3 regions of the Alteromonas sp. DYW1 genome follow, and region 3 is predicted to be linked to each of the others. Evidence: predicted binding sites of a transcription regulator. Region 3 holds the regulator's gene; each other region holds the start of a gene.

Region 1 (4,325 bases), 310 kb from region 3:
ACCCCAATCAAGCCTTCAACACCGATGGCGATGAGTGTTTGGAGCCAACCTTGTAGGTGCTCGATTACCCCTTCAAGTGGCATAATCAAAGTATGCACAAAGCCTACGTAATGGGCAATAATACCACCGCCAACTAAAAACATCGCAATAGTTCCAACGATAGATAGGAGCTTCATTAGGTGCGGTGCGATAGTTAGGAGCGCCCGACCAGACAACTTTTTCAGTCGCTGTAGCGAGCCAGATAACGATGCTTTTAATAAATAAAGTCCGGCATCATCAAGTTTAACAATCAATGCAACTAGCCCATATACGCCGACCGTAAATAGAACTGCCAGACCACTCAAAACTAAAATCTGATTGGTTACAGTTGTTCCTTGCAATGTACCAAGGATGATCACGATAATTTCGGCCGATAAGATAAAGTCTGTGCGAATTGCACCTTTGATTTTGCCTTGCTCCAACACTAGCAGGTCAGCCGAGGAGGTCTGTTGCAACTGTTGCAAATGTTCCTCCGCCTGAGCAACGCTGCGGACTCGTTTTTGCTGCCACACGTGAATGAGCTTTTCAGCCCCTTCAAAACAAAGGTATAAACCACCCGCAACAAGCAAGTAGTTGACTAACCATGGAATAAAGGCACTGATCACTAATGCGCTAGGCACTAAAATCAGTTTGTTTAAGAATGACCCTTTGGCCACAGCCCAGACGACGGGCAGTTCTCGGTCGGCTTTTACACCTGAAACTTGTTCTGCATTCAGTGCGAGATCATCGCCCAATACGCCAGCGGTTTTTTTTGCCGCGACTTTAGATAACACAGCAATGTCATCGAGAATAGTCGCAATATCATCCAATAGTGTGAGGAGACTGCCAGCGGCCATAAGGGTTCCTTGGGGTTTGGGGAAGTCAAGGTTACCTGAGCAGGCGGAGAAAGCAAAGCAGGCAGCGAGTCGGGGTTATTAACGACTCGCGTTGTGGAGTGTAAATGCCTGCTTGACTGATTGTGATAGTGGTCTAATGGTGCGGATGCTGCGTTTGATTTTTAGTGTTTGGGTGAGTGTAGCAATCGTCACTCCAGCAATGACAAACGCAGCGATCGGGATCATCAATACCAACAGCAGAATAATGGGATCAATCATAGCCTAGTTCCTACTCCGCACCATTTTCTGGTGTCGCTTTAGCCTCTTCAGCAGTTAACGTTGTCACTGACACTTTGGCGACCATAGTCGCTTCTTCTTCACCATCAAGGGCAAATTGATACGCTGTGTTGGCAACGTTTTGTCGGGCGTTATTGTTTAGTTCGAACGTGGTCTCTGCTACGTGAGAAGCAACAACAGTACCCATGTAGCTCTCAATCGAAGTTTCGTGCGCTAACGCACCAGTGCTCAAAAATGCAAGTAGACAGGCGGCAGCAGTTTTTACAGTTGTTAAGCGTTGCATAAATTTTTCCTCTTCATTTCGATTTAACTGCGCTGTTGTTTACTGCGTGGCAGTTGTATTACTAAGTCGCAAAGACTATTGCGATAGTTGTGCCAGCTCTTGAGAAATTTTTAAATCATTGAAATATAATAAAATAATTTAATTTTGGTTGAGCGCTTGATAGTGCGGTGGGAGATAGGGAACAAAAAAATAACAAATTTGACCACTCAAATAGTCAAATTGACTAACTTTCGCGTTTAGCGTTTCTCCAGCCGGTCTTCAATATATTGATTGAAATCGACAGTGTCACGACAGCGCAAATTCCCGCCTGCGATTTGACTGACGACACGCAACACATTGGCTGCCGTTTGGTCACAGTTCACGATCTTTTCTTTCACCATCGGTGGGAGTTCGCTGGTCTGGTAGTCAGGGATGCGTAAATCAGGTGACTGCTTTTGTTGCTGGAATTGACTCGCTTGTTGTTGTGCAAGCGCGTGCTGTTGTTGTTGCTGTAATTGGCCTAAGTGGCTGCGCATTCGGTCAAGGCTATTCACCGCCCGCGCTCCCGTTACGGGGGCAGTTGTCTGTTCTGCTGCAACCGATGCTGTATCTTCCGTTCCGGATGGTGTTGCTGCCGTTGGCTCTTGCTCTAATTGTGAGAACATTTCCTCGACAGTTTGCGCCTGCGGCAGTTGTGGTCGATTGCTTAGATCATCAATGCTAGTTGGTTCATCCACGTCTGCATTAAACCTCTCTTTTAAGTCCAGTAAACTGGGGTAAACAATGGTTGCTTTAATTGCTTGAGTTGGTGGCCCAACGCGTGTCGCTAGTTGTTGGGTAGGCACGCTCATTAACCCGATCAGCCCGGCATGGATCAGCACTGAAACTGCTACAACGATAGGCAGTGAATTTGGCTTCTTCACTGCATTTTGAGGTCGGGTTTCGTCGCTTAAAAGTATCATGCTCAATCAGAGCAAAGCGTTATCAATTAGTTCCCAAGCGAGCGCGTAAAATCAATCGCACCATTATGGTGCATTTATAGGCTTTAGCTCAAAAATAGTGCAAAAGTGGCAGTTTTCCAGTCGGGCAAAAACTCTAACATGCTGAAAATAAAGAATTAAATTTTTGGCATAAGACTTGTGAGGGAACTTCAAACAACAAACACACACAATCCGTGGGAGCAACTTATGAAACTAGTAACCGCCATCATTAAGCCATTTAAGCTTGATGATGTTAGAGAAGCTATCTCCGAAATAGGTATTGACGGTTTAACCGTTACTGAAGTGAAAGGTTTCGGACGCCAAAAAGGCCACACCGAGCTGTATCGCGGCGCTGAATACCAAGTGGACTTTCTACCTAAAGTGAAACTGGAAATTGCAGTTCTAGACGATCAAGTAGAGCGTCTAGTGGAGGCGATCGTAAGCGCAGCGAAAACCGGCAAGATCGGTGACGGTAAGGTATTCGTGTATGACCTGAATCAGGCTGTACGTATTCGTACTGGCGAAGCAGATGCTGAAGCGCTGTAACCTCAGAAATTAGATTTGCGGAGAACTCATAATGGAAATTACATTTGAACTCGGGTATGCACTCGACACCTTTTACTTCTTAATTTGCGGCGCACTGGTTATGTGGATGGCTGCTGGTTTTGCCATGCTAGAGGCTGGCTTAGTAAGAACTAAAAATACCACAGAGATCTTAACTAAGAACGTTGCCTTGTATGCAATCGCTTGCATCATGTACATGATTTGTGGCTATGCCATTATGTACGGTGGCGGTTTCTTCTTGGATGGGTTAATGGCCGATGGCGCGACAGGCGTTGCTGAAGACCCAGCAACTTATGCTCCTTCAGCTGACTTTTTCTTCCAGGTTGTTTTTGTAGCAACGGCTATGTCGATTGTTTCTGGCGCTGTCGCTGAGCGCATGAAACTATGGGCATTCTTGCTGTTTGCTGTGGTTATGACTGGCTTTATCTATCCGATGGAAGGCTCTTGGACTTGGGGCGGTAACCCAGTATTTGGTCTGTATACGCTTGGCGACCTTGGTTTCAGTGACTTTGCCGGTTCAGGTATTGTACATATGGCTGGTGCAGCCGCTGCTTTGGCAGGCGTATTAATCCTTGGTGCTCGTAAAGGTAAATACGGTGCAGATGGTTCAGTTAAGGCAATCCCTGGTGCAAACCTTCCACTAGCGACCTTAGGTACCTTCATCCTTTGGATGGGCTGGTTCGGTTTCAACGGCGGTTCAGTGCTAGCAACGGCAACCGTTGAAAGTGCTAACAGTGTTGCTGTGGTGTTCTTAAACACTAACGCTGCGGCAGCAGGTGGCTTGGTCGCTGCCTTATTATTGGCCCGTATCATGTTTGGTAAAGCAGATTTAACCATGGCATTAAACGGTGCATTAGCCGGTTTGGTTGCAATCACTGCGGAGCCAAGCACGCCAACTGCATTGCAAGCAACCTTATTCGGTGCTCTCGGCGGTGTTCTAGTGGTATTTAGTATCGTCGGTTTGGATAAAATGAAGATTGATGATCCAGTTGGTGCAATTTCGGTGCACGGGGTTGTTGGTTTATTAGGTCTATTACTGGTTCCGGTGACTAACGGCGACTCAAGCTTCTCAGGCCAAATTATCGGTGCATTAACTATCTTTGTTTGGGTCTTTGTCACTAGCTTAGTTGCTTGGTTGATTATCAAAGCGATTATGGGTGTACGCGTCTCAGAAGAAGAAGAGTTTGAAGGCGTTGACCAGAGTGAATGCGGATTGGAAGCTTATCCAGAATTCACCAGCGGTCGTAGCTAACTAGCCTTCCAGCGTTTCTGACAGGCAAAGCGCTAATACATAATAATAATAATAAGGCCTGCTCACCTCATTTAGCCCCGCATTGCGGGGCTTTTTTCGTTACTTGACGGGATCCA
Region 2 (4,325 bases), 580 kb from region 3:
TGCGCATTGGTGTATTGCGGGTCGCGCGCGTCGCGAAATAATTGACTATGGCTACTGGTATTGTCCTGATGGGCGCAACGCACACGAGCAAGCTGAATTTGAAAAAGTAGAAGTAAAGCCGCAGGCACTAGAATGGGCGTTTAGCGTCGCTTGTGGGCGATGTTTTGGGGTCAGTACCGATAACTTAAATGGCGCTGAACCTGATCGTTTCAACTTCGCTCAACAGGTAAAAAAACAGTTAGAAAGCTACCTGTTGGGTGGTTTTCCACCGCGCGCACAGCGACTCGTAATGGCACTACATAAGTATTATCAAACACCGCCATTAACGCTGCAAAATTGCCTCGCTTTGAGTAAGGATCTCGTCCATGCCACAGCAGTTTAGATTGGGTTTAATTATCAATCCGTTTGCCGGTATTGGCGGTGCGACTGCACTTAAAGGCAGTGATGGCAAAGCGACCCGCGAACAGGCATTAGCCAAAGGTGCCATTCCCTTGGCCAATAGCCGTGCAGCCGTAGCGCTGGAGCGATTACAACCCTGCGCAGATAAGGTGCAAATTGTAACCGCTGCCGGAGATATGGGCGAGTACACGGCGCGTGAATTGGGTTTTGCAGTACAGGTCATCTATTCGCCGCAAACTGCACAAACCGAAGCCCAAGATACGCAAACGGCAGCTAAGCGTATGTTAACAGAGAACATCGATGCTTTGGTTTTCGCTGGTGGGGATGGTACCGCAACCGATATCTATCAAATAATTGGCGATAAACTGCCAGTTTTGGGGATCCCTGCGGGGTGTAAAATTCATTCTGGCGTTTATGCCGTTTCACCAAGTGCAGCAGGTGTTGTGCTAGAAAAGCTAGTCAATGGCGAATTAGTCAGCGTAAAAGAAGCTGAGGTTCGCGATATAGATGAAATTGCTTTTCGGCAAGGTCAAGTGATTGCTAAACATGTGGGGGAAATGCAAGTCCCTGAAGAACTGCAATACATTCAAGCAGTAAAAATGGGGGGTAAGGAAAGTGATGAACTACTCATTATGGAATTTGGCGATTACTTGCAGGAACTCTTTGATGAATTTCCTGAACATATGTTTGTGATCGGTTCAGGCTCAACGATCAATGGTGCAATGCAGAGTATTGGTTTGGATAATTCGTTGCTAGGGATTGATTTGGTGCTCAACAATGCAGTGATTGGTAAGGATCTCTCTGCGCAGGAATTACTCGCCGCGATAGGCAATAAACCGGTCAAAATCGTAGTGACTTTGATCGGTGGCCAAGGGCATATTTTTGGGCGTGGAAACCAACAAATTTCGGCACCACTGATTCGCCATGCAGGTCAGGCAAACATCATTGTGCTCGCCAGTAAGAGCAAGTTGCAGGGATTGCAGGGAAGAGCTATTCAGGTTGATACGGGCGATGTATCGCTTGATCAGGCATTAGCTGGAACCATCCGCGTAACGACCGGTTATCGAGATCACGTACTTTATCCGGTTGCTGGAACAGTTTAAGTTAATCCTCGATTACAGGTCGATGATTAACGGGCTGGCAAAGGCCATACATTGATGCGCCAAAGTCTTGGCCAACAATCAACGGAAAATAAACCAAATGTTAAAGCATAAAATTGATCAAATTGAAGACAAACTGCTTGATGCAGTTAATCATGCTGATGATCATGAGTTATTTATCGCAAGTTATCTGCATGGCCACTTTGATATAGTGGTGAGTCAAACTGAAAAGTTGCCAGACGCAAGCATTGTGCACTTGGATGAATTTATGCAAGCCAGTTTAAAAGCTGCATTTAGCAATGATGAATTAGCGTTAACTGAGCAAGGTCAGGTGTATGCATTATGGCAGTCACTACTAACAACCAGTGGCTAAGCGGCAATGACTTGCCGCTGAACGTATCCAGCTTGTACGTTAGCCGTTGGCATATATCAGCTAACCCTCGCCATACCAGCGGGACGCCAAAAGAAGATTATTGATAAGCGCTTTGGCTAACTTCTTGCTTAGATTACGTCAGGAAAGTTAACCAGAAGCAAAATTATGTTACCCGTTGCCGCGCTTAAAAAACACATACTGCTGGTTTTATGTAGCCTGTACCTCCTTTATGGCTGCTCACAAACGCCAGATGATAATCTCGTGGATCCAGCCCCGACAATTTCTTCCGCTCTCGGTAATGTTGAGCTGCATACCCATCAATTAGCCAATGAATTATTCAGTAGGGTACGGAGTAACCGTAACTCGCGCTACGCAGTCGTGGGATTTGTGCCCGTCGACACATTACAACATGATCCCGATTGGCAAAGTCCATTGATGTATTTGGGCCACCAACTCGAGCAGGGGATGATGACAGAGGCAGCGCGGCGTGGCTTTATCACTCAAGAGTTTAAGCTTTCCAACGATATATTAATTAATGATACTTCTGATCGGGTACTAACTCGCGATATTGAGCGTCTGACTTCATCAAATTCGGTGGACTACTACATCACCGGGACGCTGGTTTATCAGCAAGAAGGCGCAGTGGTCAACGCCCGCATCATTAATGCACAGAATAAAGATGTCATCGCTGCTGCAACACGCTTTTTCCCCGCGGAGCTTTTTTGGCAACGGGAGCAAGTCACTACGCGTAATGGCAGGATTTATCGCACAGAGGCAAGTTTATGAAAAGTCAGTGCATAGCAGTACAACGAATAAAGAATGGTGTTTCTATGAAAAATACAGCACGCAATTGGGTCGCGATGATGGCACTTACGGCAATCGTGAGCGGTTGCTCGATGTTTAGCTCAGAGCAAGAGACTACGGCCATGCAGCGTGTTGGTGATACGCCAGCCAATATGCAAGTGATTGATATAACTGGAATTCAGCCAGCTGATGATACGATGGGGGAGAGTTCTGGTGAAGCCGATAGTTTTGGCGCATTTGGTCAGCCACCAGTGTATTCAAGTGTGCAGGGGGCCTATAAAGGACGTCCATTGACCAAGCACATCGGCGATTATGTCAAGAACATGACGCAGGACATGATCAGTAATATGGAATACATCACGACCAAAACCCCGATTGCGGTAACTCACTTTGCATTACTGGATAGTGATTTACAGGAAACCAATTTACTGGGGCATCAAATGGCTGAATCATTTGTGCATGAGTTGCACAAATTCCGGATCCCTGTGATTGACTTTAAAGCTACCGATTATGTGCGTGTTACTGAACAAGGCGATTTTTTACTAACGCGCGATTATCTAGAACTTAGCGCGAACTTGCCAATGGAATACGTGTTGACTGGTACGCTAACGAAGCACCAAGGGGGGTATTTGGTCAATGCGCGGATCTTGGGGTTGCGCTCTAAGGCGGTAGTCGCTAGTGCACAATCGTTGGTGCCTTTTTATGTGGTTGATGCGCTGATCCCCAGCGAACGTCAATCAGATGAAATGCAGGATGGCGTAAGATTGACGCGAGGATAAGTGCAATGGGACGTCTAGTGAATGTTTACGCTTTTGTTTTAAGCTGTGGGTTGCTCACCGGTTGTGCTATTACCGATAAAATGATGGCGGTTTTTGATCCACCTGATGAAACAGCACAGCCAGTTGAATCAACGCATATGGCCACGAGCAATCGCAGCGCTGCGACCAAGGCGCAGAACAATGATATCCAGACTTCCCAATCACTAGATTTTGCTCAACGTTATCAGCCAGACAGTCGCGACAACATGCAATTGTCGGATGATTTAGACGGCGAACACAGTCGAATGCGTGCACGTACACCGCAACTTTTTGCTGCACAGAACACGCATAAATCGATACGCGAGTATGCCGCACAATTAGCGATGCAATTAATGGATCGAGCGGTAGCCCTTACCCCGGCAGATTTAGTCGGTGTTGTTTCTTTTGTTGAATTGGATGCGTCTTTACAAACCTCCAGTCCACTGGGTAATCAGCTAACGGAATACTTTATCGGTGAAATTCAGCATTTCGGCATTGGAGTGGTTGATTTTAAGGTTGGTAATGCGATTAGCGTTACGCCAACAGGCGACTTTATTTTCAGCCGCAATGCTGAGCGTTTAGCCGACAAACTTGCGATGAATCATGTACTCACTGGAACCATCATCCAGCGCAGTCACGGAGTCTCGGTGAATGCGCGGATTGTTGCCTTGGCCGACAGGCGTGTTGTTGCCAGTGCCAATGTTCTCATTCCAGATTTCGTAGTGGCTGAAATCAATCCGTATATCAGTGCGTTGTAAGCTCATTCTACGTGAAATGACCGCGCTTGATTGCGCGCAGTAAAAACCGGTTGGGCGCAATAGCATTCAATAAGTCCTGACTCATGGGTAGTGG
Region 3 (4,325 bases):
TCAAGCTGAGCGAACAAGCTAGAATACAAAAGCTAAGTAGAAAAAAACGCCGGAACAATGCAACGAGCTTAAAAGTGGCAAACATTAAATGAACGACTACGCCCCCAAAGTTTTGTATGACCTAACCTAAAACTGCGCATGGTCAAATCCATTGGAGCGCCGAACCTCATAGGAACAAGAATAGTTCAAGATCAACAAAAGTAGCAAAGTTAGGAGGGTAAATTAATCAGTAATTACCGCGAGTTACTACTCATCTTCATTAAACTTACCATCAATAAGTTGCTTAACTGCAGCAAATGCTTGATCGGCATCGCTCCCCTCACAAATAATATTGACGGATTCCCCTTGGTGACTTTCCAACATCATTAAACCAAGTACGCTACTTGCATCCGCACTTTTGTCATCCTTATTAAGCGTGATAGTTGCGTCGAACTGATTCGCAAGGGTCACCAATTGAGTCGCCGCGCGGGCATGCAAACCTAACTTGTTGACGATGGTTACAGTCTCTTCAATACGCGCCATAAATCCCTCTACCGATTCAGCTCACGATGGCGGATCTGCACATCAGGATGAATATCTTGAAAGGTCCGCGCTAAGCATTCAGTTACGTACACCGAACGATGTTGACCACCAGTACAACCAATCGCAACTGTCACATAGCTACGATTATTGCGCTCTAAATGCGGTAACCACGTCGAAATAAGGTTCTGGATCTGCCAAACAAATTTGGTGACAATCGGCTGCGAACCTAAAAACTGTTCAACCGGTGAATCTAAGCCCGTTAGGTGTTTAAGATCGGGCTCCCAATGGGGGTTAGGTAAAAACCGGGCATCGAAAACGTAATCGGCATCTTTGGGAATACCATATTTGAAGCCAAAACTCTCGAAGACCAAAACCAAACGAGAACTCTTTTTTCCCAACACTCGCTCACGGATCAATTCAGCTAGCTGATGGACGGATAGTTTGTCAGTGTCCAGATAGAGATCAGCGCGTTCAGCAATTGGAGCAAGTAACTGTTTTTCGGCAATGATGGCGTCTGAGAGTGAACGATTTTCCTTTGACAGTGGATGTAAACGTCGGGTTTCACTGAAGCGTTTAACTAGCTCATCATCGCTGGCGTCTAAATAGATGACGTTCATGTCCCATGCGTCAGGGAGATAATTAAGAATTTCTACAAGTTCATTGGGATCTTTTGGCAAGTTGCGAACATCAATGCTTACCGCGACAAGGTCATACTCATCGACCACGGCATGTGTCAGGGTGGGGAGTAGATTGACGGGTATATTATCAACACAATAGTAACCTAAATCTTCCAGTGCACGTAGCGCAATTGATTTCCCTGAGCCACTGCGACCGCTGACAATAATAAGTTTCATGTGAACGTATCAATTCCCTTAGATTAATGTGTACAGATTAGGCCAAAGCTTGCAGGATTTCATCACTTGTTTGCGCTTTGCGGATTAATTTAACCCGATCTTTGTCTGCTAACTTCCCAGCAACGCTCGCCAACGTTTGCAAATGGCCGTCAGCTTGATCTTCTGGCACCAGAATAGCAAAGAAAATATCGACGGGTTTATCGTCGATAGCGTCAAAATCGATTGCAGGCTCACTGGTTACTACGATTGCCATAACGTTACTCAAGCCCAACAAGCGACCATGTGGGATAGCAATACCATTGCCGATTCCAGTGCTTCCCATGCGTTCACGTTGCATGAGAGCAGCGAGAACTTTATCTTGGTCAATATCGGGATTATTGTCCGCAGCGAGTTGGCTAATGATTTCTAGAATTCGTTTTTTGCTATTACACTGAACCGCACATTGCGTGCGGTTCGTGCTTAATATTGTTTGTAGGTTCATGGTTTATTAAAAAACTCCAAATCTCCAAGATGGAGAGGACCGCTTTAATGCTTTTTCAGCTTTTCCTTATGCCGGATAACCTGACGATCAAGCTTATCTATCATGCTATCAATCGCTGCATACATATCAGTATCTTCCGATGATGCAAATATCTCCGCACCACTCAGATGCACAGTTGCTTCAGCCTTTTGATTTAACTTTTCCACATTTAATATCACGTGCACGTTGGAAATATGGTCAAAATGTCGTTCCAACTTTGAAAATTTGGTGTCGACGTAATTGCGGAGCGAATCGGTAATATCAACGTGGTGACCAGTTAAGTTAATTTGCATATATCGTCTTCCTTCTTGTTCGAGCTATTAGAGTAAACTCTTACGTTGATTGGACGGGGGAATCGCGAGCGATTCACGGTATTTTGCTATTGTCCGACGGGCCACTTGTATACCTTGGTCCGCCAACAATTGAGCAATCTTGCTATCACTCAGTGGCTTGCTCGGTTTTTCGGCTGCCACCAGCTTCTTAATTAATGCACGTATCGCCGTAGAGGAGCATTCGCCACCCCCGTCAGTCGCAACGTGACTAGAAAAAAAGTATTTCAGTTCAAAAATGCCGCGCGGGGTGTGCATATATTTTTGCGTTGTTACCCGTGAAATGGTTGACTCATGCATATCTACCATTTCAGCCACGTCATTTAACACCATGGGTTTCATCATTTCTGGCCCATGCTCAAAAAAGCCAATTTGCTGCTGCACGATACAGTTAGCCACCTTTAATAATGTTTCATTGCGGCTTTCTAAACTCTTTATGAACCACTTAGCTTCTTGCATATGCGAACGAATAAATTGCGAATCGCTGCTGTTGCGCGCGTTGCGACTCATGGCAGCATATTGCTGGTTTATACTTAGTTTAGGCAAACTGTCTGGATTTAGCTCGACATTCCAGCGACCATTTTTCTTACTGACTGATACATCCGGAATAACGTATTCTGGCTCCTTCGTAATCAGCGCACTGCCTGGACGCGGATTAAGCGTTTGCAATAAGCGTAGTGCCTCTCTTAGCTCTTCTTCCTTTAGTCTGCTTTTGCGCATCAAAGTTCGATAGTCTTTACTGCTTAACAGATCAGAAAATTCGATGAGAATTTGCTTGGCTTCTGCTACCCAAGGAGTGTCAGGCGCAAACTGGTTAAGTTGGACTAACAAGCATTCCTGCGGTGTGCGAGAGCCAGAGCCGATAGGATCAAACATTTGAATGCGTTTCAGCACACACAAGACTTCATCTTCTTCAACCTGCTCGTCCGTTACGTCATCATTCACACTGGCGAGAATATCTTCAACTGTGCAGGTTAAATAACCTGATTCGTCAATCGAATCGATGATTGCAATGGCGATGGCGCGATCGACTTCGCTAAAAGGAGTCAAGTCCATCTGCCACAGCAAATGGTCCTGTATATTGTCGGTGGTTTCCCCCTGAAAAACCTGGTCATCATCACTACTTGAAGACATTGGTGCTGGTGCCGATGAAGCACTGTAGTATTCATCCCAAGTACTATCGATGGGCAACTCATCCGGCAAATCGGCCTTTTCAAGCGCATCACCACTTTCAAGTGAATCATCACTGGAATTCGCCGTTGGCTCTTCCTTTTCCTTACTATTGGTCTGCAGATCACTGTTGCTGTCTGGCTCGTGAACCTCTTCTAACTCGAGTAATGGATTAGAATCAAGCGCCTCTTGGATTTCGGTTTGTAAGTCGAGCGTCGATAACTGCAGCAGTTTGATTGCTTGCTGCAACTGCGGCGTCATCGTAAGTTGTTGACTGAATTTAAGCTGTAACGAGGGCTTCATTTATTGCTCTTTACTTCCCACACCATGTGTTGACGAACTCTGCTTTGCACAAATTATTATCGTTAGGTTAACTATAGCCTGAATTGCTCGCCGAGGTATACATCTCTCACTTTTTGATTTGCTAAAACCTCGTCTGCCGTACCTGCAGCGATTAACTCTCCATGACTAACAATGTACGCTTTCTCACAAACATCAAGGGTTTCACGGACGTTATGGTCAGTTATCAAAACACCGATACCGCGCTCGCACAGGTGCTGAATAATTTTTTTAATGTCGTTGACCGAGATAGGATCAACTCCAGCAAACGGTTCATCAAGCAAGATAAATTGTGGGTTGGCGGCCAGAGCTCTGGCAATTTCAACTCGGCGTCTCTCCCCCCCCGACAAGCTCATTCCAAGACTGTTGCGAATATGATTAATATTAAATTCGTCGAGCAATGCATCTGCCTCTTGCTCCCGCTGAATAGTGGTTAATTCTTTGCGAGTCTGCAAAATAGCCATGATATTTTCGAGCACCGTTAATTTACGGAAAATCGATGCTTCTTGCGGTAAATAGCCGATACCTTGACGCGCCCGCTCATGCATGGGCAACAAAGTGAGTTCAGATTGGTCAATATAAATCCGCCCA

What was found. Region 3 encodes sigma-54, which starts transcription at its own class of promoters, with help from an activator protein. Its sites were predicted from a motif close to GTTGGCACGNNNNTNGNNT; they were not measured.
Region 1: glnK (P-II family nitrogen regulator) is a predicted target of sigma-54. The motif match lies at 2,538-2,556, and genes of this name have one in related genera.
Region 2: AC121Z_RS05840 (FlgO family outer membrane protein) is a predicted target of sigma-54. The motif match lies at 1,984-2,002, and genes of this name have one in related genera.

The regions. Positions count from the first base shown of each region.
Region 1 covers NZ_CM186038.1:403,889-408,213, forward strand. The annotation lists gene AC121Z_RS01820 (DUF808 domain-containing protein) at 1-875, opposite strand, end outside; gene AC121Z_RS01825 (hypothetical protein) at 954-1,133, opposite strand; gene AC121Z_RS01830 (hypothetical protein) at 1,144-1,434, opposite strand; gene AC121Z_RS01835 (hypothetical protein) at 1,671-2,375, opposite strand; gene glnK (P-II family nitrogen regulator) at 2,601-2,939, shown strand; gene AC121Z_RS01845 (ammonium transporter) at 2,971-4,209, shown strand.
Region 2 covers NZ_CM186038.1:1,294,034-1,298,358, forward strand. The annotation lists gene AC121Z_RS05825 (elongation factor P hydroxylase) at 1-382, shown strand, start outside; gene AC121Z_RS05830 (ATP-NAD kinase family protein) at 366-1,502, shown strand; gene AC121Z_RS05835 (YfcL family protein) at 1,600-1,872, shown strand; gene AC121Z_RS05840 (FlgO family outer membrane protein) at 2,038-2,658, shown strand; gene AC121Z_RS05845 (FlgO family outer membrane protein) at 2,703-3,455, shown strand; gene AC121Z_RS05850 (FlgO family outer membrane protein) at 3,461-4,231, shown strand; gene mnmC (bifunctional tRNA (5-methylaminomethyl-2-thiouridine)(34)-methyltransferase MnmC2/FAD-dependent 5-carboxymethylaminomethyl-2-thiouridine(34) oxidoreductase MnmC1) at 4,239-4,325, opposite strand, start outside.
Region 3 covers NZ_CM186038.1:713,364-717,688, reverse strand. The annotation lists gene AC121Z_RS03300 (sensor histidine kinase) at 1-85, opposite strand, end outside; gene AC121Z_RS03295 (HPr family phosphocarrier protein) at 247-522, opposite strand; gene rapZ (RNase adapter RapZ) at 531-1,376, opposite strand; gene ptsN (PTS IIA-like nitrogen regulatory protein PtsN) at 1,414-1,857, opposite strand; gene hpf (ribosome hibernation promoting factor) at 1,902-2,189, opposite strand; gene AC121Z_RS03275 (RNA polymerase factor sigma-54) at 2,217-3,698, opposite strand; gene lptB (LPS export ABC transporter ATP-binding protein) at 3,770-4,325, opposite strand, start outside.